Linked DNA regions of Microterricola viridarii. The main gene of each other region encodes a partner of the protein of the gene in region 2 in a complex. Links are inferred from orthologs where the notes say so. Each region holds a gene or a part of one and is shown on either strand. Other genes may lie near its edges.

Region 1 (11,453 bases), 3.7 Mb from region 2 along the record:
TGGCGACGACGCCCACGCCACCCTCGCTCGGGTCCACGAGGGCGAGCCCGTTCGACCACCCCTCGGTCACGGCCAAAATCGCGCCATCGCGCCCAACGGTACTCGTCGCCTGCTTGGTCACAACCATCTCCAGTTCGTCATCGAATGTGTTGGAGCCCACCGCGAGCGGAGCTCTGATGGCGACGGTAGCAGATTTGGTATACAGAAATTCGCCTATGACGTTTCTGCGGGCTGCCGGAGAAGGCGAATGCCCCGACTGGCGTGTCGGGGCATTCCTAGTGGGTGGACTACCGGATCCAGGTGGCTGACTGCGCCAGGTGGCTCCGGTACATATCCGGCGGGTGGCTCTCGGCCAGGCTTCCGTCACCGGAGAGGTATGCCTCGGCGAGGAGTCCGCCGAGCGCTGCGGCGAATGCTCGCCAGGTGGTGTTTCGTGTATTCACGGGGTGGTGCTTTCTGTGTGCGCGTCCACCACGATGTGGGTGCAGAGCACAGCCGCGCGGGCTCGCCGAGGCGAGCGGGCGCGTCAGATTGGACGCGGGGTTGCCGACACTGCCGAGTGGCAGGGCGGATGCCTCAGGCATCCATCGACGGCTCCTCACGCGTCGTGCACCGGGCCGCGAGAACGCGACCCAGAGAAACGCAAAAGGGCGCCGCCCCGTTTCGGGGGCGACGCCCTCGGAACGCGGAATACCTGGGTAATGAGGTCAGAGACCTCGTACTGGCAGGAGACCGCGTCCGAAATTGCGGGAGCGTGACTCGATGGAGTTCGAAAACTCCGCGAGACGGCGCGTCACGCAGCAGTTTGTGCCCGGCGAGCCGGGCGCAAATTACTTGAGGGTGACGGTTGCGCCGGCCTCTTCGAGGGCAGCCTTTGCCTTCTCGGCGGTCTCCTTGTTGGCGCCTTCGAGGACAGCCTTGGGGGCGCCATCGACGACAGCCTTGGCCTCGCCAAGGCCGAGCGAGGTGAGCTCGCGGACGGTCTTGATGACCTGGATCTTCTTGTCGCCAGCAGCCTCGAGGATGACGTCGAAGGAGTCCTTCTCCTCAACCTCTTCAGCAGCAGCGCCAGCGCCACCGGCAGCAGCGACGGGAGCGGCCGCGGTGACCTCGAACTTCTCTTCGAACGCCTTCACGAACTCGCTGAGCTCGACAAGCGTCAGGCCGGAAAACTGCTCGAGCAGTTCGTCAGTGGTGAGCTTCGCCATGATGTATCTCCTAAATTTCTTGGTGTTGTGGAACGAGAACGTCGGGCGCTTACGCGGCCGAGGTCTCCAGCTTTTCGCGAAGCGCGTCGATGGTGGCGGCAGCCTTGCCCATCGTCGCCTTCATCATTCCCGCTGCCTTCGCAAGCAGAACCTCGCGGCTCTCGAGCGAGGCGTACTTGTTGACCTCGTCGGCGTTGAGGGCCTTGCCCTCGAAGACGCCGGCCTTGATCACAAGATTCGGGTTTACCTTGGCGAAGTCACGGACTGCCTTGGCAGCGGCGACGAAGTCGCCGTGCACGAAGGCGACGGCGGACGGGCCGACGAGGTCGGCATCCAGCGTCGTGATCCCCGCGTTGTTCGCGGCGATCTTGGTCAGCGTGTTCTTCACCACGGCGTAGTTCGCGTCCTGACGGATGTTGCCGCGCAGCTGCTTGAGCTGGGCAACCGTCAGGCCGCGGTATTCGGTCAGCAGAACGGCGGTCGAGGTCTCGAACAGGTTCGTGAGCTCGGCAACCGTGGCTTCCTTGTTCGCCATGGCCTACTCCTATATGTCTACGTCACACACCGCGGAAGCGATGTGCACCCAGACCGCCCGGATTGGGGCAACAAAAAAGCTCCGGCGCAAGCGCACGGAGCTGGAGACAATCTCAACGATTGAAAACTACTTCACACACCTGCGCGGGCCCTTGTTCTCACAAGCCTTCGGCCACTCTGCATTTCTGCGGAGCGACAACCAGCGGTCTTTGGCTTCGTAGAGACTAACGGATGCCGCGGGCCCCCGCAAATCGGCCGACACCGCATCGTTGACCCGAAGATCCCTCAGCTTCTCCGAATAGCCCCCATACTGGGGTGGAACCCACTGCGTGCGCGCGGAGTCCTCTGCGCACCCGGGCGCACCAGCAGGCACCCAGCAGGGAGGACATCGCCATGGCAGCCGAACTCACCCCCGCACCGGAGAAGCGCCGACGGGGCCGCCCCGTTGACACGGCACTCGGCCAGCGCATCCTGAGCGTCACGCTGCAGCAGCTCTCCGCACTCGGCTACACCAAGCTCGAGATCGAGTCCGTGGCGGCCGCCGCCGCCTGCTCGAAGACCACGATCTACCGCCGCTGGGGCTCCAAGGGCCAGCTGGTGGCCGCGGCCATCGCAAGCGGGTACCAGGATGGCCCAGCCATCGACACCGGCAACCTGCTCGACGACCTCGTCGAGCACACCTCCGGCGGGCACTCCCTGCTCGCACTCGGCAATCTCCCCGCGGTGGCGTGGGCGGCCACGTTCGAGCCAGAGGTGGCCGGCGTTCTGCGGGAGAGCGTGCTGAAGGCCCAGGACACGGCGGCCGACGCCCTGATCGCGCGCGCCGTCGCGCGCGGCGAACTCCCGGCGGATGCCGACGGTCGCGCGATCCTGCACGCGGCGCTCGGACTCGGTCTCTACCGCCGGTACGTCTCAGAGGATGAGGGCCTGCCGGAGCAGACGCTGCGCCAGGTGCTGGCCGCGCTGATCGAGTCGCCGCCCCGCGTCGTCCCGGCGGGACCCTAGCCGCCGCGGCATCCGCGACCCGGGCGGTAGTTGACAACGGTCAACTAGAATTATATAGTTGACCGTTGTCAATTAGATCATGGAGCCCGATGTCACAGAGCACCACCGGCGTAGCGAAGAAAGCGTCGAAGAAAGCACGTCCCCCCAAGCAGAGCAAGCAGGAGCGAAACGCTGAGCTCAGCGAGAACGGCATGACCCACCGCGAGGTGATGCAGGCACTGAGCGGCCTCCTCCTCGGCATGTTCGTCTCGATGATCGCCAGCACCGTCGTCGGCACCTCGATGCCCCTCATCATCGGTGAGCTCAAGGGCGACCAGGCCGCATTCACCTGGGTCATCACCGCCACCCTGCTCGCCACCACCGTGTCGACGCCCATCTGGGGCAAGTTCGCCGACCTGTTCAACCGCAAGCTGCTGCTGCAGCTCTCCATGGTCATCTTCGTGCTGGCCTCGGCGATCGCCGGGTTCTCGCAGGACCCCAGCATGCTCATCACGATGCGCGTGTTCCAGGGCCTCGGCGCCGGCGGCATGGCGGCACTCAGCCAGATCGTCATGGCCGACATCATCAGCCCGCGTGAGCGCGGCAAGTACGCCGGCCTGTTCGGCGCGGTGATGGCCATCGGCACCATCGGCGGCCCGCTGCTCGGCGGCGTGATCACCGACACCCTCGGCTGGCGCTGGAACTTCTTCGTCGCCCTGCCGTTCGCGTTTGTGGCGATCATCCTGCTGCAGCGCACCCTGCACCTGCCCAAGCGCCCCGCGCGCAAGGTGTCGATCGACTACCTCGGCATGGTCCTGATCTCCGGCGGCGTCTCGCTCCTGCTGGTCTGGGTGAGCCTCGGCGGCTCGCAGTTCGAGTGGGACTCGTTCACCAGCATCGCCCTCGTCGCGGCATCCGTGCTGCTGCTCATCATCGCCGTGTTCGTCGAGCTCAAGGCCAAGGAGCCGATGATCCCGCTGGACCTCTTCAAGAGCCGCACCTTCACGCTCTCGGTCGTCGCCAGCATCTCCGTCGGCGTCGCGATGTTCGGCACCTCGGTGTTCCTCAGCCAGTACATGCAGCTGGCCCGCGGCGCGACCCCGACCGAGTCGGGCCTGCTCACGATCCCCATGATGGGTGGACTGCTCATCTCCTCGACCGTGGTCGGTGGCCTCATCAGCCGCCACGGCAAGTGGAAGGGCTTCATGATCGCCGGCAGCGCGCTCAGCGTCATCGGCAGCTACATGCTCACCTTCCTGCACTACGACACCAACTTCTGGTACGTCGGCGTCTCGATGTTCCTGCTGGGTGCCGGCGTCGGCATGGTCATGCAGAACCTGGTGCTCGTCGTGCAGAACCAGACCGCGGCCAAGAACATGGGTGTCGCGACCAGCGCGGTCACCTTCTTCCGCAGCCTCGGCGGCACCATCGGCGTCACGGTGATGGGCTCGCTGCTCGGCACCGTGGTGGCCAGCAACATCAAGGACCACGTGATGAAGCTCTCGCCCGCGAAGCAGGCTGAGGCGATGCAGGCGCTCGGTGATGGCCGCATCCCGCAGGTGAACCTGCTGCCCGACTTCCTGCGCGAGATCGTGGAGAGCGCGTACGGCACCGGTGTCGGCACGATCTTCATGCTCGCCGTGCCGCTCGCGATCGTCACGCTGATCGCCGTGATCTTCCTGCCGAACGCGCAGCTCAGCACGCTGACCTCGATTCAGCGCGCCAAGGCCGAGTCGAAGGGCCAGCCGGATGCCCCCGGTACGCTGAAGCGCGAGATCGAGGATGCCGAAGACGCACTCATCGATGCGGGCGCGGCGACCGCGGCACTGCCGGCGGTCGGACTCGCCCACCCGGCGGACGTGGAGTCCGAGCGGGTGGATGCGGGAGCCGTCGGCTCCGGTCAGAGCAAGACAACCGAATAGGAATGCAGCAGATGAGCCCCGACCACTCCCCGGACACCGACGCGGCGATCGCCGAGGTGGAGGCGCAATTGGGCGTGCTGTTCACGCGCGTTCGCACGATGTGGAAGGTCGGGGCTCAGCGCGTGCATCCCGAGCTGCAGCCGGTGGGCTACAAGCTGTTGGCGTCTCTGGTGCGGTCGGGCCCGTGCCACGCCGGCGCCCTCGCCGAGCAGCTCATGACCGACAAGAGCGTCATCAGCCGTCAGGTGAAGCTGATGGAGGAGCTCGGCCTCCTCGTGAGCGCCCCTGACCCGGCCGACGGCCGGGCCCGCATCCTCACGGCGACGCCGGAGGCCGTGCTGAAGATCAACGCCGTCCGCGACAGCAACAAGGCGCTGCTGCGCTCGCGCCTGGCCGACTGGACCGGCGAGGACCTCGACCGCTTCGCCTCGCTGCTCAGCCGCCTCGCCGAGGTGCCGCTCGGAGAGTAGGCGTCTCGCCGATTACACGCCGCACAGACTGAGCGTCTCGCCGATGGGCGGGGCGCTCAGTTCTCGTTGCGGCCGAACACCAGGAGCCCTGCCATCACGGCGAGCGCCCCGAGCCCGCCGATCAGCAACACGTCGTCGGAGACGTTGATGTTGACGACGGGGCCGGATGCCGCGGCCGGCGCCTCGGCAACGAGCTGCTCCTCCGGCTCCTGCACGTCGGCCTCCTGCTGCCCGGCCCAGCCGTCTGTCCCGTCGTCTGTGAGGGCCGCCGTGGGTGGCTCCGGCAACGGCACCAACGGCACCAGCGGCGGCACGAGGGGCGGGGTGACCCCGCCCTGATCGGGCGCTCCCCCGGCGAGGACGATTGCGCTTGGCGCGCTCAGGCAGCCGAGTGCGGGGGCGGCGTCATCCGGGCCCCTGGTGAGGGCCAGCACCCGGATCGTCTGGCCGAGGTCTGCGCCGCGCACGATGTACTCGCCGCGCGGCGGAGCAGGGGGCGAGGTCGGGGCTGGGGTCGCGGTCGGAGCCGGGGACGGGGTCGCGGACGGCGATGCGGTCGGGGACGGCGACGGAGTCGGCGTCGCGTCCGGCTCCCCCGCGCCCGGCGCGGCCGGCTGAACGATCCACTCGAAGCGCACCCGCGCGCCGTCGAACAGCCCGCCGACGGCCGTCGCGGTGAGCGTCGAGGCGACAACCGGCTCCCCGCTCACCTGCACGTCGACGAGCGCGCAGCGCGGATCCGGGTCCTGCGGCGAGATCGCGGCGGGCTCGGCGCCGCCCGGGGTCGCGGATGTCGCCAGCGCCGGCACGGGAGCCGTGAGCGCGAGGGCCGACGCCACGACGAACGCGCCGGCGGCGAGCGCGCAGAACGCTCGTCGACTGCGCGGCTTCTGCACCTGAATCTCCTGGTTGACCCGGGGAGGCACACCGGTCCGGCGCCCGCGAGTGCGGGCCCAACCCCGCGACAAGGCTAATAGACAGCCGCCGGGTCGCTCGCCGGGACACGGCCCGGCCGGCATCCGCCCCACAGGGCGTCGGCAGATCGGTCCGCGAGCAGATCGGCACGTCGGCGAATCAGGGCGCGAGCGGCACCGTCACGGTGAACACGGTGCGGCCCGGCTCGCTCTGCAGCGCCACCGTGCCGCCGTGCGCCGCGACCACGGCGCGCACCGTCGCCAGGCCCAGCCCGGTGCCGGGCGCCGCGACGGCCTCCGGGCCGTCCTGCCCCGCCCGGAACCGGGACGGGTCGCCGCGCACGAAGCGCTCGAACACACTGCCCTGCACCTCGGGGTCGATGCCCGGGCCGTCATCGCTCACGGTGAGCACAGCCTTGTCGCCGACCCGGTGCAGGCCGAGCTCCACCGTCGTGCCCGGCGGCGTGTGCACGCGGGCGTTGGCGAGCAGGTTCACCACGACCATCTGCAGCCGGCTGGCGTCGCCCTGCACGACGACGGGCTCCTCGTCGAGGTCTGCGCCCCACTCGTGGTCTGGTCCCGTCACCTGGGCGTCACCGAGGGCATCGACCGCAAGCTCGGTCAAGTCAACGGGCAGCGACTCGAGCGCGCGGCCCTCGTCGAGCCGGGCGAGCAGCAGCAGGTCCTCGACGAGCGCGCCCATCCGCCGCGACTCGGACTCGATCCGGGCCAGGGCGTGCGCGGCATCCGGCGGCAGCGCCTCTGGGCTGCGACGGGTGAGCTCGGCGTAGCCCCGGATGGCGGCGAGGGGCGTGCGCAGCTCATGGCTGGCGTCGGCGACGAAGTGGCGCACCTTGCGCTCGCTGGCCTCGCGGGCGGTGAGGGCGGATGCCACGTGCCCGAGCATCCGGTTGAATGCGGCGCCCAGCTGCCCGACCTCTGTGCGCTCGTCGGCGTCCCCGCTCGGCACGCGCTCGGCCAGAGCCACCTCGCCGCGGTCCAGTGGCAGCTCGGAGACGCGGCTGGCCAGCTGCGTCACCCGCTCGAGTGGGGCGAGTGCGGAGTCGATGAGGCGCCGGCCGGCGAGCACGGCGATCGCGACGCCGAAGAGGGCGACGATCGCGATGATCAGCCCGAGCTGGGCCGAGGTGCCCTCCACCGTGGCGAGCGGCAGGGCGATGACGAAGCCGATCGCTGGGCCCTGCGGGCTGACGATGGCGCGGTAGTCGCCGAGCCCGGGCAGGTCGACTGTGTGCGGTGTGCCGTCGGCGGCGACGGTGAGCAGCGCGGCCCGCTGGTCGTCGCTGACGTCGAGCACGCCGCCGGTCTCTGAGATGCGGCCGGCCGACTGCACCGAGTCGCCGAGCAGCACGGCGCCGATCGTGCCGACCGGCTGGCCGGGCACGCTCAACACGAGGCTGGCGTCGTTGCGGCCGGGCAGCGTTCCGCCGGGCGGCGGCCCACCGCTGATACCGATGCGGCCGCGGTCGGCCGCCGAGAACAGCTGGGCGTCCAGGCGGTCCAGCAGGGAGCCGTGCAGGGCAGCGACGCTCACGAGCCCGACGATCATGGTGATCAGCACGAACAGTGCGATGACCCCGAGCAGCAGGCGCCGCCGCAGGGTCAGCGGGGCGCGCAGTGCGTCGAGGGGCGAGGGCCCGGCCGCCGGCCGGGCGGGAGCCCCGGCGGTGGCTGGAGCCTGCGTCATCCGGCCGCCTTGATCATGTAGCCCGCCCCGCGCACCGTGTGGATCATGGGCTCGCGGCCGGCGTCGATCTTCTTGCGCAGGTAGGAGATGTAGATCTCGACGACGCTCTGCCGGCCCTCGTAGTCGTAGCTCCACACTCGGTCGAGGATCTGGGACTTGCTGAGCACCCGGCGCGGGTTGCGCATCAGGAAGCGCAGCAGCTCGAACTCGGTGGCGGTGAGCTCGATCGGCTCGCCAGCCCGACTCACCTCGTAGCTGTCCTCATTCAAGACGAGGTCGCCGACCCGGATCACCGGCTCGCTGCTCTGGCCGAGCGTCGAGCGCCGGATCAGCGCGCGCAGGCGCGCGATCACCTCCTCGAGGCTGAACGGCTTGGTCACGTAGTCGTCGCCGCCCGCCGTGAGGCCGGCGATGCGGTCGTCGAGCGAGTCCTTGGCGGTGAGGAAGAGCACGGGCACCTCGCTGCCGTCGGCGCGCACCCGGCGCAACACCTCCAGCCCGTCGAAGTCGGGCAACATGATGTCGAGCACGATCGCGTCGGGGCGGAACTCGCGTGCCGCCGCCACCGCGCCGCGCCCGTCGCCGGCCGTGCGCACGTCCCAGCCCTCATAGCGCAGCGACATCTTCAGCAGGTCGGTGAGCGAGCGCTCGTCGTCGACGACCAACACGCGCACAGGGCTTCCATCGGCGCGCAGCGGGGCTGCGGCCTGGGCGGCGGCGGTTCTGGTGTCGAAGTTGGGGCTGGTCACGGATCGAGTATGTGCCGTCGAGCTATGAGAATTCTATGAACCAGCTCAGTGGATGCCGCATGGACCCGTCATAGGGTTCTGCCAGCTTCGCCATAGCCACCCGATAGTCGCCCTCCCTAACTTCGGAATCGTGCCGAGGCCGCCCCGCGCCCTCGTTCCCCGCACGATCGACTTTAGGAGCCCCATGTTCTTCACACTTCTCCGGCGCGAGCTCGCCGGGCGACGCAAGCAGACGGTGATCATCGCCGTCGGAATGGGCCTCGCGATCGCGCTGGTGATCGTGGTGAATGCCTTCTCCGCCGGCGTCAAAGACGCGCAGGCGTCGGTGCTGTCCTCCATCTACGGCGTCGGCACCGACGTGACCGTGACCCAGTCGCCCACTCCGCCGAGTGCCGGCGATGCCTCCGGCGGCCCCGGACGCTTCGACTTCGGGGCGGGCGCCGGGGCCACCTCCGACGGCACGACGGCGATCAGCACCTCGCGGCTGGAGGCCTCGCGCGGCACGAGCACCTTCGACGCGGCGACGCTGACCACGGTCGCCGGCATCGACAATGTCGCCGCGGCGTCCGGCACCCTCGCGCTGAACAACACCACGTTCAGCGGCGAGCTGCCCGACATGTCGCAGATGCAGCAGGGCGCGGCGCCCGGCGACGGCGTCACCCCGCCGCAGGGCGGGCCGGACGGCGCGGGCGGCAGCTCCTTCGACGTCGACTCGTTCAGCGTGCTCGGCCTCGACCCGAGCGCGGCAGCGGTCGGCCCGCTCTCCTCCGTGACGCTCAGCGACGGCCGCACCCTCACCGCCGCCGACTCCGACGCCTCGGTCGCGGTGCTCGACGCGGACTACGCCACCACCGCCGGCCTCGCCGTCGGCGACACCATCGCGGTCGGCGACAGCAGCCTCGAGGTCGTCGGCATCGTCAGCTCGAACTCGGCGGATGCCGCGACCGCCGCGAACGTCTACATCCCGCTGGCCGTTGCCCAGCAGCTCTCGGGCCTCGACGGCCAGCTGAGCACCGTCTACGTGCAGGCCGCGTCGTCGAACGACATCGCCCAGGTGCAGAGCGAGCTGGAGGCGGCGCTGCCCGACGCGACCGTCAGCACGCAGGCCGAGCTGGCCTCGAGCGTCTCCGGATCGCTCGCCACGGCGTCCAGCCTCGTCACGAGCCTCGGCCTCTGGCTCTCCGTCGCCGTGCTGTTGGCGGCCTTCCTGCTCGCCATCCTCTTCACGATCTCCGGCGTCAACCGCCGCACCCGCGAGTTCGGCACGCTCAAGGCCATCGGCTGGTCGAACCGGCGCATCGTCGGCCAGGTCGCCGGGGAGTCGACGGTGCAGGGCCTGATCGGTGGGGCCGTCGGCGTCGTGGTCGGCCTGATCGGGGTGCTCGTCATCAACCTCGTCTCCCCCACCCTGAGCGGCGGCGTGGGCGGCACCGGCGGCGGCAACAGTCAGCTGGCGGCCGGCCCCGGCGGTGCAGGCGGCCCCGGCGGGATGCCGGGCGGCTTCGGGCAGGCGGCCTCCGCCGCTGCGTCGACCGACATCACCCTGCAGGCCCCGGTCGCCCTCGGCGTCGTGCTCGTGGCCGTCGGGCTCGCGGTGCTCGGCGGGCTCATCGCGGGGGCGTTCGGCGGCTGGCGGGCCGCGCGGCTGCGCCCCGCCGAGGCGCTCCGCAGCATCGGCTGACCGCTCTCGCCGGCAGGCTCCTCCCGCTGGTTGAGCCTGCCGAAACCCCACCCCCTCCATCGCACACCCCTAAAGGACCCCCACATGTACACGCTCCAGAACGTCTCGAAGAGCTACAAACAGGGCAGCCGCACCGTGACCGCCCTCTCCGACGTCAGCCTCACGATCGCCGACGGCGCCCTCGTCGCCATCCAGGGACCGACCGGCGGCGGCAAGTCGACGCTGCTGCAGATGCTCGGCGCCCTCGACCGCCCGAGCGCCGGAACCGTGCAACTCGGCGACAGCGAGCTCTCCACCCTCGGCGACAGCACGCTCGCCGACATCCGCGCGCACCAGATCGGCTTCATCTTCCAGGGCTTCAACCTCCTCCCCACGCTCACCGCCCAGGAGAACGTGGAGACGGCGCTCGCTCCCCTCGGCCTCGCGGCGGACGCCCGGCGCTCCCGGGCCGCGCAGGCACTGGCATCCGTCGGCCTGGCCGAGCGCGCCGCGCACCGCCCCACCGAGCTCTCCGGCGGCCAGCAGCAGCGCGTCGCCATCGCCAGGGCCCTCGTCAAGGAACCGGCCGTGCTGCTCGCCGACGAGCCGACCGGCAACCTCGACGAGCAGACCCGCGACGAGATCATGGACCTGCTCGAGGGTCTCTGGCGCGACCGCGGCCTGACCCTCGTGCTTGTGACGCACGACTCCGCCGTCGCCGCCCGCGCGGAACGCCGCCTGCACATCGCGGGCGGCACGGTGCGCGAGAAGTAGGCCGGCCTATCGCACCGCGTAGATGTGTAGCTCGCGCCCCTCGGAGTCGTGCACGGTGGAGATCGGGCTCAGGCACTCAGCCTCGAGCGGCTGGTCTGCCACCGCCCACGCGGGGTCGACCTGCTCGTCGATCACCGCGTTGCACGGGTCGATGGTCATGCTCATCAGGCTCCCGACGACTCGTTCGATCTCCGTGGCGGCCCCCGCCGGCGCGGGGATCCACGCGTATTGGGCGTAGTTGTTCCACAGCTCCTCCTGCTCCGGAGCAAGCTGCCGCATCAGATCGGCATCCGGGTAGGGCGTGGTTCCCGAGATGCTCTGCAAGCCGGCGGCGCGCACCTTCGCCACGACGGCGAAGTCGCCGAACACCATGACCCGCGGGTTCCGTCCGTCGAGTGTGCTCTCCTGCATCTCCTGCACGAATGGGTCGTTGCTGTACGGGCCGATCCCCTGTTGCAGGGGGTTGATCGCCGCCCAGCTCGCGAAGGCGTAGAGGCCGAGCAGTACGGATGCCGCCGCAGCGCTCCGCC
Region 2 (11,351 bases):
CGCGGCGCCACAAGCGGCCTCGGCTGGCCAGGGCGGTGCGCTCGAGCGGGGCGCCGCGCGCCCGCGCCCGCTGAGGGTCGGGCTCGGCGTGTACCGGCTCGCCCTGGCCGGCCTCGAGCTGCTCGCCCTGTTCGGCAACTTCAACTACGTGCTCGGCTTCTCGTCTTTCGCGACGAACAACTTCTTCAGCTACTTCACCATCCAGTCGGCGATGCTGGCCGTCGTCATGCTGATCGCGGGCGGCATTGCGGCCCTGCTGCGCGAACGCGACCCGCACTGGCTCAGCATCATGCGCACGGTGGTGATGTGTTACCTGCTGGTTTCCGGCATCGTCTTCGCCGTGATCGTCGCGCAGGCCTCGACCCGGGCGTACCGGGTCGACGTGCCCTGGTCAGACACGCTGCTGCACTTCGTCGTGCCCGCGCTGGCGCTGGTGGGCTGGTTCTTCGATGCCGTGATCAGCCCGCGCAGCGACCCGATGCCGTGGTCGACGCTCGGCTGGGTGCTGCCGTTCCCGGTGGCGTGGCTCATCTTCACGCTGATCCGCGGCGCGGATGTCGGCTGGTACCCGTACTTCTTCCTCGACCCGGCACAGGTCGGCGGGGCGCTGGGCATCGCCTTCTACTGCCTGCTCGTGCTCGGCATCTTCCTCGGTGTCGCCGCGATGCTGGTCGCGGTCAGCCGCCGCATCACGGCGCGGGCGACGAAGCTCAGGGAGCGCCTGCTCCGGGAGCAAACGGGGCAAGTGCCGCCAGCACCCGCGCGCTGAACTCCTCGTCGGAGAGCGCCCCGAGCTCGGCCGCGAACTCGGCGGCAATCGTTCCGACCAGCACGGGCGAGCCGGTGAGCGGGGCGAGGTTGGTCCAGTAGGCGATGGGGCTGCGCTCCGGCGCCGGCACCGGGGTGGCGTCGGGAAGCGCTCCGGATGGCTCATCGGATGCCGCTGTGGGCGGTGTGGTGCCATCCTCCGACGCGACGGCCGGCCCGATCGTGCTGAGCACCGTGGCATCCGTTGCCCAGAACGCCTCGTCGAACTGCAGCCAGACGGTGTCGACCGTGCCCATGCCGAGCTCGCCGATCGCGTCGAGCTTCCAGCTGGGCAGTGCGGGCTCGAACAGCGTGGTGTCCTGTTGCAGCACGCCGAGGGGGATCGTCACGAGCACCCGGTCGGTGCGGAGCGATTCGCCGTGCGCCAGGCGCAGGCTCACCCCGGTGTCGTCCCACATGATGGTCGCGACGGGGCTGCCCACCAGCACGTCGAGGCCGTCGGCCAGCGAGCTGATCAGGCCGCCGAGGCCCTGCGCCGAACCGGTCACGATCTCGGTCATCGACGCGGCCCTGGCCAGCAGCGGGTCGAGCTGCTGGGCGGAGACCAGGTCTGCGGATGCCCCGGCCGCCGGTTGCAGCACGCTGGTGAGCTCGTGCCCAAGCCAATCGATCGGGGCAACCCCGTTCGCGTCGGGCTCGATGCCGAGCGAGGCAGCCACTCCGGACTCCGTCAGCGCCTCGGCGACGGAGCTGTCCGGTTCGTGGCCCGTTGCCCACTCGCCCGCCGAGGCGAGCGCCTTGCTGCCCACATCCGAGGGGCCGACGACGGTGCCGGCGCCGGTGCGCACCTCGGGGGTGCGCGCGAACGGCTGGGTGCCGACGCCGGCGAGGGCCAGCTGGCCGGCGAGCATGCTGGAGGAATCGCTGAGGAAGAGCGGGCCGAGCTCGACGGGCACGGGCCAGTGGTCGTCGACCATGCTCTGGATGCGGCCGCCGAGGCGATCGCGGGCTTCCACCACGACGACGTCGAAGCCGGACTCGCGCAGCGCCCGCGCGGCGGTCAGCCCGGCGATGCCGGCGCCGATGACCGCGATGCGCTCGCCGCGCTCCGCGACGTCCGAGATGTCGAGCGCCGCACGCACGCCGGAGCCCTGGGCGCCCTGAACGGTGCCAGGCGAGTCGCTGGCCGTAGCCTCGCCGGCAAAGAACAACCGATCGTCGAGCGAGCGCCGCAGCTGCACGCGCAGCTCGTCGGTGCTGTCGACGCGGGGATAGCTGAACGCGCCGCGCGCGAAGGGATCGGTGCCCCAATTGGAGCGCTGCAGCCGGATCGGCTGGGGCACGCCGGTGGGCAGCGGGGGCGCGGGAGTGCGCGTCGGGGTGGGCGTCGGGCTCGGCGGGGCCGGGGTGCAGGCGGTGAGCGCCAGCAGCGTGATGGCCGAGGCGGAGCCGATCAGAAAGTCACGACGTTTCATCGTTGCGCCGGTGGCGCGCCCCTTTCTTCCGCCCGGAGTTCGGCCCGTTTTACCAGACGGCCGTGATCAACGGTACTCCACGGGCCCGCATCCGCTCAGCTTTACAGGCTCGCCGCTGTGACCTACACTTGGTCGAGGTTGTTGAATCCGCCAAGCTTTTTTGCGCCTATTTTCGTGCTGAAACTCTGTTTCGGGTGCGGGGGAGTGCGCAGGCCAGGCGGACGAAACCGGTAGAATGTCTCAAGTGGGGTGCTCGCAGAGATGCGGGTGCAGCACTGAAGGCAAGCCCTTAGGGCGGTGGCTCAATTGGTAGAGCAGCGGTCTCCAAAACCGCAGGTTGCAGGTTCGAGTCCTGTCCGCCCTGCAAGTCGGTGTGCATGCGCCGGCCCACGAAAGGTGTAATCAGGTGGCCCGAAAAGTTGTCGACGAACCCGGTGAGGATGTCGTCGCGAACGCCAAGAAAGACCGCGAGATCAAGCGCGGACCTTTCGCGCGGGTCAGCCTCTTTATCAAGCAGGTCCTGACTGAGCTCAAGAAGGTCGTCACCCCGACCCGCAAGGAACTGCTCAGCTACACCGGCGTCGTGCTGGTGTTCGTAGCCATCATGATGGCTCTGGTGTACGCCATGGACTGGGTGTTCGCACTCGGCGTGACGTGGGTCTTCGGTACTCCAGCGGGATAGTTCCACTGGATGCCGGATTCGGTTTTCGCGGCGAATGTGCTCAGATGCGCATCACGGAAACCAAGCGGCAACAGCGAACAACGCAATACACGAAGGATTGAGATTTAGTGTCTAAGACTGAGTACGAAGACGCCGACTGGGCGACCGCTGCAGAGCAGTCCGCTGAGGAGGACGAGGCCCAGGAGGGCAACATCCTCGCCGAGGCCGAAGAGTCTGTCGAGCCCGCTGAGCACATCGCCGTACACGTTCTCGATGAGAACGAGGTTGCGGTCGATCTGGATGCCGCTCTCGACGCGCTCGTCGAGTCGAGCGACCCCGAGGCCGACGCCGTCGTGGACGACGCACTCGACATTGATTCCGCCGATGAGGCCGAGGCCGCCGTTGAGGCCGTCGAGGACGAAGAAGCCGAGGCAGACCCGTACGAGGAGTTCCGCCAGGACCTCCGCTTCCTGCCGGGCAAGTGGTACGTCATCCACTCCTACGCCGGCTTCGAGCGCCGCGTGAAGCAGAACATCGAGAACCGCAAGGCGTCGATGGCCATGGAAGATTACATCTACCAGGTCGAGGTCCCGATGGAAGATGTCGTCGAGATCAAGAACGGCCAGCGCAAGATGGTCACCCGTGTGCGCATCCCCGGCTACGTGCTGGTGCGCATGGACCTCAACGAGGACAGCTGGTCTGTCGTGCGCCACACCCCCGGTGTGACCGGCTTCGTCGGCAACGCGCACAACCCGACGCCGCTGCGTTTCGAAGAGGCCTTCGGCATGCTGAAGAGCCTCGTCGAGATCAAGGACGTCCCGGCTGCCAAGGGCGGCAAGGGCGGCGCGGTCAAGGGTGCGCAGCGCGTGCTGCAGGCCGAGGTCGACTTCGAGATCGGCGAGACCATCACGATCAAGGAGGGCTCGTTCGCGGGTCTTCCCGGATCGATCAGCGAGATCAAGCCGGAGAGCGGCAAGCTCATCGTCCTCGTCTCCCTGTTCGAGCGTGAGACGCCGGTCGAGCTCAGCTTCGACCAGGTCACCAAGCTCTAGCAGCACCAGAGCACCCCACAGATTTCCAGCCCACCGTCGCTCGGAGCGTCCGAGCGAACGGGAGAGTGCTCCGGCTTCCGGAGCGTTCGATAAGAAAGAGAGAAAACAATGGCACCGAAGAAGAAGGTTACTGGTCTGATCAAGCTTCAGATCAAGGCCGGCGCCGCAAACCCGGCCCCGCCCATCGGCCCGGCCCTGGGTCAGCACGGCGTGAACATCATGGAGTTCTGCAAGGCGTACAACGCGGCGACCGAGGCCCAGCGCGGCAACGTCATCCCCGTTGAGATCACCGTGTACGAGGACCGCTCCTTCACCTTCATCCTGAAGACCCCGCCCGCCGCGGAGCTCATCAAGAAGGCTGCAGGCGTTGCCAAGGGTTCGGGTACCCCCCACACCGTCAAGGTCGCAAACCTCAGCCCCGCTCAGGTGCGCGAGATCGCCGAGATGAAGATGGTTGACCTCAACGCCAACGACCTCGACGCCGCTGACAAGATCATCGCGGGCACCGCTCGCTCGATGGGCATCACGGTCGGCTAAGGCCAACCCCCTCCAACTTTCACTCGTGGCAGCGCCCGCCAGGCGCAGATGACCACATTCTCTCAAGGAGAACAACATGGCACAGAAGTCAAAGGCCTACCGGGCCGCGGCCGAGAAGATCGAAGCCGACAAGTTCTACACCCCCACCGAGGCAGTCACGCTTGCCAAGGAGACCGGTTCCGCCAAGTTCAACAGCACGGTTGAGGTCGCCCTCAAGCTGGGTGTTGACCCCCGCAAGGCAGACCAGATGGTGCGCGGCACCGTCATCCTGCCCCACGGCACCGGCAAGACCGCTCGCGTCATCGTGTTCGCAACGGGCCCCGCGGCTGAGGCAGCTATCGCTGCCGGCGCCGACGAGGTCGGTGGCGACGAGCTGATCGAGAAGGTGGCCGCTGGCTACACCGCTTTCGACTCGGCTGTCTCGACCCCCGAGCTCATGGGCAAGGTCGGTCGTCTCGGTAAGGTCCTCGGCCCGCGCGGCCTCATGCCGAACCCGAAGACCGGAACCGTGACGCCGGATGTGGCCAAGGCCGTCTCCGACATCAAGGGTGGAAAGATCGAGTTCCGCGTCGACAAGCACTCCAACGTGCACTTCGTCGTCGGCAAGGCGGCCTTCTCGGCCGAGCAGCTCGACGAGAACATCAAGGCCGCTCTCGAGGAGATCGTTCGCCTCAAGCCGTCCAGCTCCAAGGGCCGCTACATCCAGAAGGGCGCTGTGTCGACCACGTTCGGCCCCGGCATCCCCCTGGACGTCAACGCCATCTAGTCTCACCGCTTCATTCGAAGGGCCCGTCGCGCAAGCGGCGGGCCCTTCTGCGTTGCCGGATGCCGTCGCCACCTCGGTGGCTCGAGGGAGGTTGCGACCGAAGCCACCATCGCGAAACCCGCATCCACGTGCAACCATGGGGGATGCCCGAGAGCACCGTCACCGAGTACCTGGCCGGAATCGCACCGGAGGCCGACCGAGCCGCCCTGCAGCGGGTCGTCGACATCGCCCGTGAGGTGGCCCCGGATGTCACAGAAGGCATGAGCTACGGCATGCCGACGCTGCTCTACCGCGGCAAGGGCTATGCCGCCGCCATGCAGACCAAGGCGCACCTGGCGCTGTACCCGTTCAGCGGCAGCGTGCTGCCGGCGTTCGACGACGAGCTCGCCGACTTCTCGCACAGCATCAGCGCACTGCGCTTCAGCGCGGAGCAGCCGGTTCCGGCCGAGTTGCTCGGCCGCATCCTGCAGCTCCGCAAGGCGCAGATTGACGAGCAGCTGGACCGCAAGCGCTGACGTGCCGCTGCGGCATCCGCAGCCAGTTCGCGGATGCGGGCACGGAAATGGCCCCGACACGCCGCGTTCGCGTGCGTCCCGGGGCCATGCATCCGCAGACCGGCTACAAATCAGCCGATGCGGATCATCTTCTTGTTGACGAACTCGTCGGCGCCGAAGCGGCCGAGCTCGCGACCGGAGCCGGAACGCTTGACGCCGCCGAAGGGCAGCTCAGCGCCGTCCGCGCCGACGATGTTCACGAACACCATGCCGGCGTCGATGCCGTCGGCCACGCGGGCCGCCTGCTCCGGGTCGGTCGTGAAGACGAAGGAGCCGAGGCCGAACGGGGTGTCGTTGGCCAGCTCGACGGCCTCGTCCTCAGAGGCGACGCGGAAGACGGACGCGACCGGGCCGAAGAACTCCTCGTGGTAGACGTCGTTCGTCGGGTGGATGTCGGTGAGCACCGTCGCGGGGAAGAAGTTGCCGTTGCGCGGGCCGCCGGCCACGAGCGTCGCGCCCTGGGCGAGCGCGCGGTCGAGCTGGTTCTGCAGGGTGGTGGCGGCCGCCGCAGAGGAGAGCGGGCCGAGCACGGTGCCGTCGGCCAGCGGGTCGCCCGGGGCGTAGGAGGTGAACGCCGCGGTGAACTTCTCCAGGAACGCGTCGTACAGCTCATCGATCACGATGAAGCGCTTGGCCGCGTTGCAGGCCTGCCCGTTGTTGTCGATGCGGGCCATCACGGCCGCCTCGACGGTCGCGTCGAGGTCGTCCGTGCTGAGCAGGATGAACGGGTCGGAGCCACCGAGCTCCAGCACGACCTTCTTGAGGTGGCGGCCGGCGATCTCGGCGACCGCGGCGCCCGCGCGCTCGGAGCCGGTGAGCGAGACGCCCTGCACGCGCGGGTCGGCGATGACCGTGGCGATCTGGTCGTGCGAGGCGTAGATGTTCACGTAGGCGCCGACGGGGAAGCCGGCGTCTAGGAAGATCTGCTCGATGGCCGCGGCCGACTCCGGGCACTGCTCGGCGTGCTTGAGCAGGATGGTGTTGCCGACGATCAGGTTCGGGCCGGCGAAGCGGGCGACCTGGTAGTACGGGAAGTTCCACGGCATGATGCCGAGCAGCACGCCGAGCGAACGGCGGCGAATGAGGGCGGAGCCCTCGCCGGCGCGCAGCGTGATCTGCTCATCGGCCATCAAGGCCTCGGCGTTCTCGGCGTAGTAGGCGTAGATGTCGGCGCTGAAGTCGACCTCTCCGAGCGCCTGCTCCAGTGGCTTGCCCATCTCGCGCACGATGATCTCGGCGAGGGCGTCGCGGCGCTCGACGTGCAGTTCGCCGACGCGGCGGATCAGGGCCGCGCGCTCGGCGACGCTCGAGTTGCGAGACCACCCGCGGTGCGCGGCATCCGCGGCGGCGATGGCCTCTGACAGCCCTTCGTCACTGAGGGTGGGATAGCTGGTGACCGTCTCGCCGGTAGCGGGGTTGACCACTGCGTACATACTCGTGCGTTCCTCTCTCGGGGCGCTCGCGCCACCAGGGAGATGGGCCGCGACGCGCACTGCACCCAAGCTTAGGCGGGGAGCGGGGGCTGCACGAGGCTTGGGCGCGTCCGGTTAGCTGATGTAGACCTTGCGCAGCGTCTCGGTGACGGTCCAGATCGTGTTCGTGCCGCCGGCCAGGCGCACGACGGAGCCGGCGGAGACCTCGATGGTCTCGGCGTCCGGTCCGCCCGGTTCGAGCTCGACCGTTGCGCGGCCGGAGAGCACGACGAACACCTCGTCGACCTCGACATCGCTCATGGTTCCGACCGACATCTCCCAGATGCCGATCTCCGCGTCGCCGAACTCGCCCAGCTCCACCGCTCCGGTCGTCGGGTTGCCGGCGATGCGCTGCTCGGCCGGGACGGCTTCGTGGGCGAGGGCGATGGATGTCGCATCGTTGACGATGCCGGGAACCAGAATGCTCATGAGTCGAATCCTAGACCCAGCGCGTCGAGCGTCTTGAGCAGCAGGTTGCGCTTGCCGTCGTTGTGGTCGGCGCGGTCGAGCGCCCAGCGGGTGGCGTTGATGCCGAGGGCCGCGGCCGGCTCCGGCGGGAACGGCAGCGGGCGCTCCCGCACCATGCGCAGCTGGGTTCGCTCGGTCTCCAGCCCGGCGAGCTTGTCGAGCATCACATTCGCGGCGAAGCGCGTGGCCGCCACCCCGAGCCCGGTGTAGCCGGCGGCGTAGGCGACGCGGCCGCCTCGCGCCGTGCCGTAGAAGGCCGAGAAGCGGGTGCAGGTGTCGATGGCTCCCGCCCACTTGTGCGTGAACCGGGCGCCCTCCAGCTGCGGGAAGGTGGTGAAGAAGTGGTTGGCGAGCAGCTCGAACGCCGCCGGCCTGTCCTCGTAGCTCTCTCGCACCCTGCTGCCGTAGTGGTAGACGGCGTCATAGCCGCCGAACAGCACCCGGTTGTCGCGCGAGAGGCGGTAGTAGTGGAACTGATTGGCGACATCGCCGAGACCCTGCCGGTTCTGCCAGCCGATCTCGCGCATCTGCCCGTCACTCAGCGGCTCGGTCATCAGCGCGTAGTCGTAGACCGGCACGGTCATCAGGGTGTTGCGCTTGAGCAGGGAGGGGAACACGTTGGTGGCGAGCACGGCCTGGCGACTGCGCACGCTGCCCTGTGAGGTGCGCAGGGTGACGGATCCCGCGTCCGCGCCCTTGTCGGTGTCGAGGGAGCGCACCGGGCTGTGCTCGAAGATCTGCACGCCCATCTCGGTGGCGACCCTGGCCAGCTCGAGGGCCAGCTTGGCGGGGTGCAGCAGGGCAGAGGTGCGCTTGTTCCAGAGCGCGGCCAGGTAGGTGGGGGAGTTGACCTCGGCCCTGGCCGCGTCTCCCACGAGCAGCTCGACGCTGTCGTCGCCTCGCGCCGCGGCATCCGCCGCCGCCTCGCGCAGCCACTCCACCTGGTGCGGCTCGACGGCGATGTCGAGTGCGCCGTTGCGCTCGAACTCGAAGTCCATGCCGAGCTCTGCGCTGGCCGCCTCGATCTCGTCGAGGTTCTCCAGGCCGAGCCGGTCGAGCTCATCGAGCTCCTCCGGCCAGCGGTTCTCGCCGTTCTCGCGGCCGTGGGTCAGGCTGGCCTCGCAGAACCCGCCGTTGCGGCCGGATGCCGCCCAGCCGATCCGCTGGCCCTCCAGCAGCACGACGCGGGCGTCCGGGTTGCGCTGCTTGGCGAGCACCGCCGTCCACAGCCCGGTGTAGCCGCCGCCGACGATGGCGAGGTCGGCGGTCACCGCCCCGCGCAGCTCCGGGTGGCGCGGCCGCTGCACGTCATCCAGCCAGAACGCGGCCTGCCGGGTGCCGGTCAGCGCGTGCTCGACCACGGATGCCGCCGGTCGTCGTCTCTCGAAAACAGTCGTGCCCACGCGTATCATCGCTCCGTCTCGGCGTTCGCCGCACGGCATCCTCGCCGCGCGCTCCCGTCCATCATGCCCGCCCCGCGGCATCCGCCGCCAGCAAGCCGCCAGCGAGCCGCCAGCGCGCCGTGGCAGCGCGCCGTCGTCGCGGGGGAGCGACTACGAGGTCGGCTGGACCGGGATCGCCTCGGTGTCGGGCAGTGGGCTGGCATCGCGGCCGCGGAGGTCCGGGTGGTAGCGCTTGGCGAGCACCGGCACGATGAAGCCGACCAGGGCGAAGAGCGCGGCGGCCCAGAATCCGCCGACCGCGCCGTTGCTGTCGATCAGGAAGCCGGCCGCCGCCGAGCCGAGGGCCGCGCCGATGAGCTGGCCGGTGCCGACCCAGCCGTACGCCTCGGCGGTGTCGCTGAACTTGACGCTGGCCGAGACCATGGCGAACAGCACGGCCAGGGCCGGGGCGATGCCGATGCCGGCCACGAAGAGGGCCGCCGAGAGCCACCAGAAGACCATGTCGCTGCTGACGAGCACCATCACCACGGCCGCGAGGCCCATGCCTACGAAGACGATGAGCATGCGGCGGGCCGTCGACCACGGGCCGATCGGAACGTGGCCGAGCCCCAGGCCGCCGGCGATCGAGCCGACGGAGAAGATCGCGAGCACGATGCCGGCCTCGGCCCCGCCGTGGCCGAAGGTCGCGACGACCGCGGCCTCCACGGCGGCGCAGGCCCCGACGAGCAGGAACCCGACGCCCGTCGCCAGCAGTACCGGCGGGCGGCGCAGCACCGCACCCAGCTTGCGCTTGCTGCGCGGGATGCGCACCCGGCCGAGTTCCGGCAGCACGATGAACCAGATGCCGCCGCCGACCATGAAGATCACGGCGAGCATGATGCCCCACACCGTGCTGATCTGGGTCGCGACGAAGGTGGTGACGACGGGGCCGACCACCCAGATGATCTCCTGCGCGGTCGCGTCCAGCGAGAACAGGGGAGTGAGCTGTCGGGAGTTGACCATCTTCGGGTAGATGGTGCGCACGGCCGGCTGGATCGGGGGCATGCTGAGTCCGGCCAGTGCGCCGACCACCATGTAGAGGGGTACCGACATCGGCACGAGAGCGATCGTGCTGACCATGGCCGCGCAGATCGCCAGGGTGATCGTGAGCACGGGGCGCATGCCCCAGCGGCCCATCAGGCGGCTGGTCAGCGGGCCGGCAATGGCCTGGCCGACGCTGGTGGCAGCGAGCACGAGCCCGGCGGCTCCGTAGCTGCCGGTCTGCTGCTCCACGTGCAGCAGGAACGCGAGCGAGAGCATCCCGAACGGGAAGCGGGCCACGAGTTGGGCCGTGATGATGCGCGCAACGCCAGCCGTTTTGAGGAGGTCAGAGTAGGTGCTCACGATTCCCCAATTCTACCGAGCCCGGTTGGAGGCGGCGGCCAATCGTCGTCGCAGGATATAGCGTGTCAGAGGGTGTGCTTCGGCCGCTAGTCGGCCAGGTCGATGGAGCCGCCCCGATTGGAGAATGACGGATGCCGCACCCCCTCGTGACCGCCGACGAGCTCGCCGCCCTGCTGCAGGACGCCGCAGCAGGCGCCCGCGTGCGGGTGCTCGATGTGCGCTGGAGCCTCGGCGGCCCGGCCGGCCGGCCGCTGTTCGACGCTGGCCACATCCCCGGAGCCGTCTACGTCGACCTCGACACCGAGCTGGCCGGCCACGGCGAGCCCCGCGACGGGCGGCACCCGCTGCCGGACATGGCCGACTTCCAGGCCGCGGCGCGCGGCTGGGGGCTGAACGACGGCGACACCGTCGTCGTCTACGACGATTGGCGCAGCCACGCCGCCGTGCGCGCCTGGTGGCTGCTGCGCTACGCCGGCGTCGCCGACGTGCGCGTGCTCGACGGCGCCCTGCCCGCCTGGCTGGCCGCCGGCCGGCCGCTCGCGACGTCCGCGGACGCCACGACTGCGCCGGCGCCGGGCACCCTCACCGTGGTGCCCGGCGGCCTGCCCGTGCTCACGACCGAGCAGGCGGGGGCGCTGCCGGATTCCGGCGTGCTGTTGGACGCCCGCGCCGCCGAGCGCTACCGCGGCGACGTCGAGCCCATCGACCCCCGCGCCGGGCACATCCCGGGTGCGCTGAGCGCGCCGACCGCCGGCAACCTCGACGCTGAGGGCAGATTCCTCGAGGCCGCGGCGCTGCGCGAGCGCTACGAG

The links.
Region 1: rplK (region 2) and rplJ share a complex: the UniProt entries of both Escherichia coli proteins name them as parts of the ribosomal stalk of the 50S ribosomal subunit. The link is inferred for Microterricola viridarii from one-to-one orthologs.

Annotation. Positions count from the first base shown.
Region 1 is NZ_LT629742.1:3,717,900-3,729,352, forward strand. The notes cover bases 1-2,889. They hold rplJ (50S ribosomal protein L10), read right to left. Parts: upstream 1,744-2,889; coding sequence 1,258-1,743; downstream 1-1,257. Other genes in these bases: BLT62_RS17070 (YncE family protein), read right to left, coding at 1-127; BLT62_RS17795 (hypothetical protein), read right to left, coding at 288-443; rplL (50S ribosomal protein L7/L12), read right to left, coding at 831-1,208; BLT62_RS17085 (TetR/AcrR family transcriptional regulator), read left to right, coding at 2,136-2,747. Outside these bases: BLT62_RS17090 (MDR family MFS transporter), read left to right, coding at 2,939-4,648; BLT62_RS17095 (MarR family winged helix-turn-helix transcriptional regulator), read left to right, coding at 4,660-5,118; BLT62_RS18020 (hypothetical protein), read right to left, coding at 5,175-6,014; BLT62_RS17115 (sensor histidine kinase), read right to left, coding at 6,193-7,740; BLT62_RS17120 (response regulator transcription factor), read right to left, coding at 7,737-8,489; BLT62_RS17125 (ABC transporter permease), read left to right, coding at 8,674-10,170; BLT62_RS17130 (ABC transporter ATP-binding protein), read left to right, coding at 10,255-10,923; BLT62_RS17135 (DUF7657 domain-containing protein), read right to left, coding at 10,930-11,453. UniProt on the Escherichia coli protein: Forms part of the ribosomal stalk, playing a central role in the interaction of the ribosome with GTP-bound translation factors. Protein L10 is also a translational repressor protein.
Region 2 is NZ_LT629742.1:17,704-29,054, reverse strand. Bases 2,992-5,778 are described here. They hold rplK (50S ribosomal protein L11), read left to right. Parts: upstream 2,992-4,064; coding sequence 4,065-4,493; downstream 4,494-5,778. Other genes in these bases: BLT62_RS00125 (iron chaperone), read left to right, coding at 5,403-5,774; rplA (50S ribosomal protein L1), read left to right, coding at 4,570-5,259; nusG (transcription termination/antitermination protein NusG), read left to right, coding at 3,033-3,956. In the rest of the region: BLT62_RS00160 (Pr6Pr family membrane protein), read left to right, coding at 1-769; BLT62_RS00155 (flavin monoamine oxidase family protein), read right to left, coding at 711-2,243; preprotein translocase subunit SecE, read left to right, coding at 2,650-2,925; BLT62_RS00120 (NAD-dependent succinate-semialdehyde dehydrogenase), read right to left, coding at 5,885-7,246; BLT62_RS00115 (cupin domain-containing protein), read right to left, coding at 7,361-7,714; BLT62_RS00110 (NAD(P)/FAD-dependent oxidoreductase), read right to left, coding at 7,711-9,156; BLT62_RS00105 (MFS transporter), read right to left, coding at 9,307-10,539; BLT62_RS00100 (sulfurtransferase), read left to right, coding at 10,671-11,351. UniProt on the Escherichia coli protein: Forms part of the ribosomal stalk which helps the ribosome interact with GTP-bound translation factors.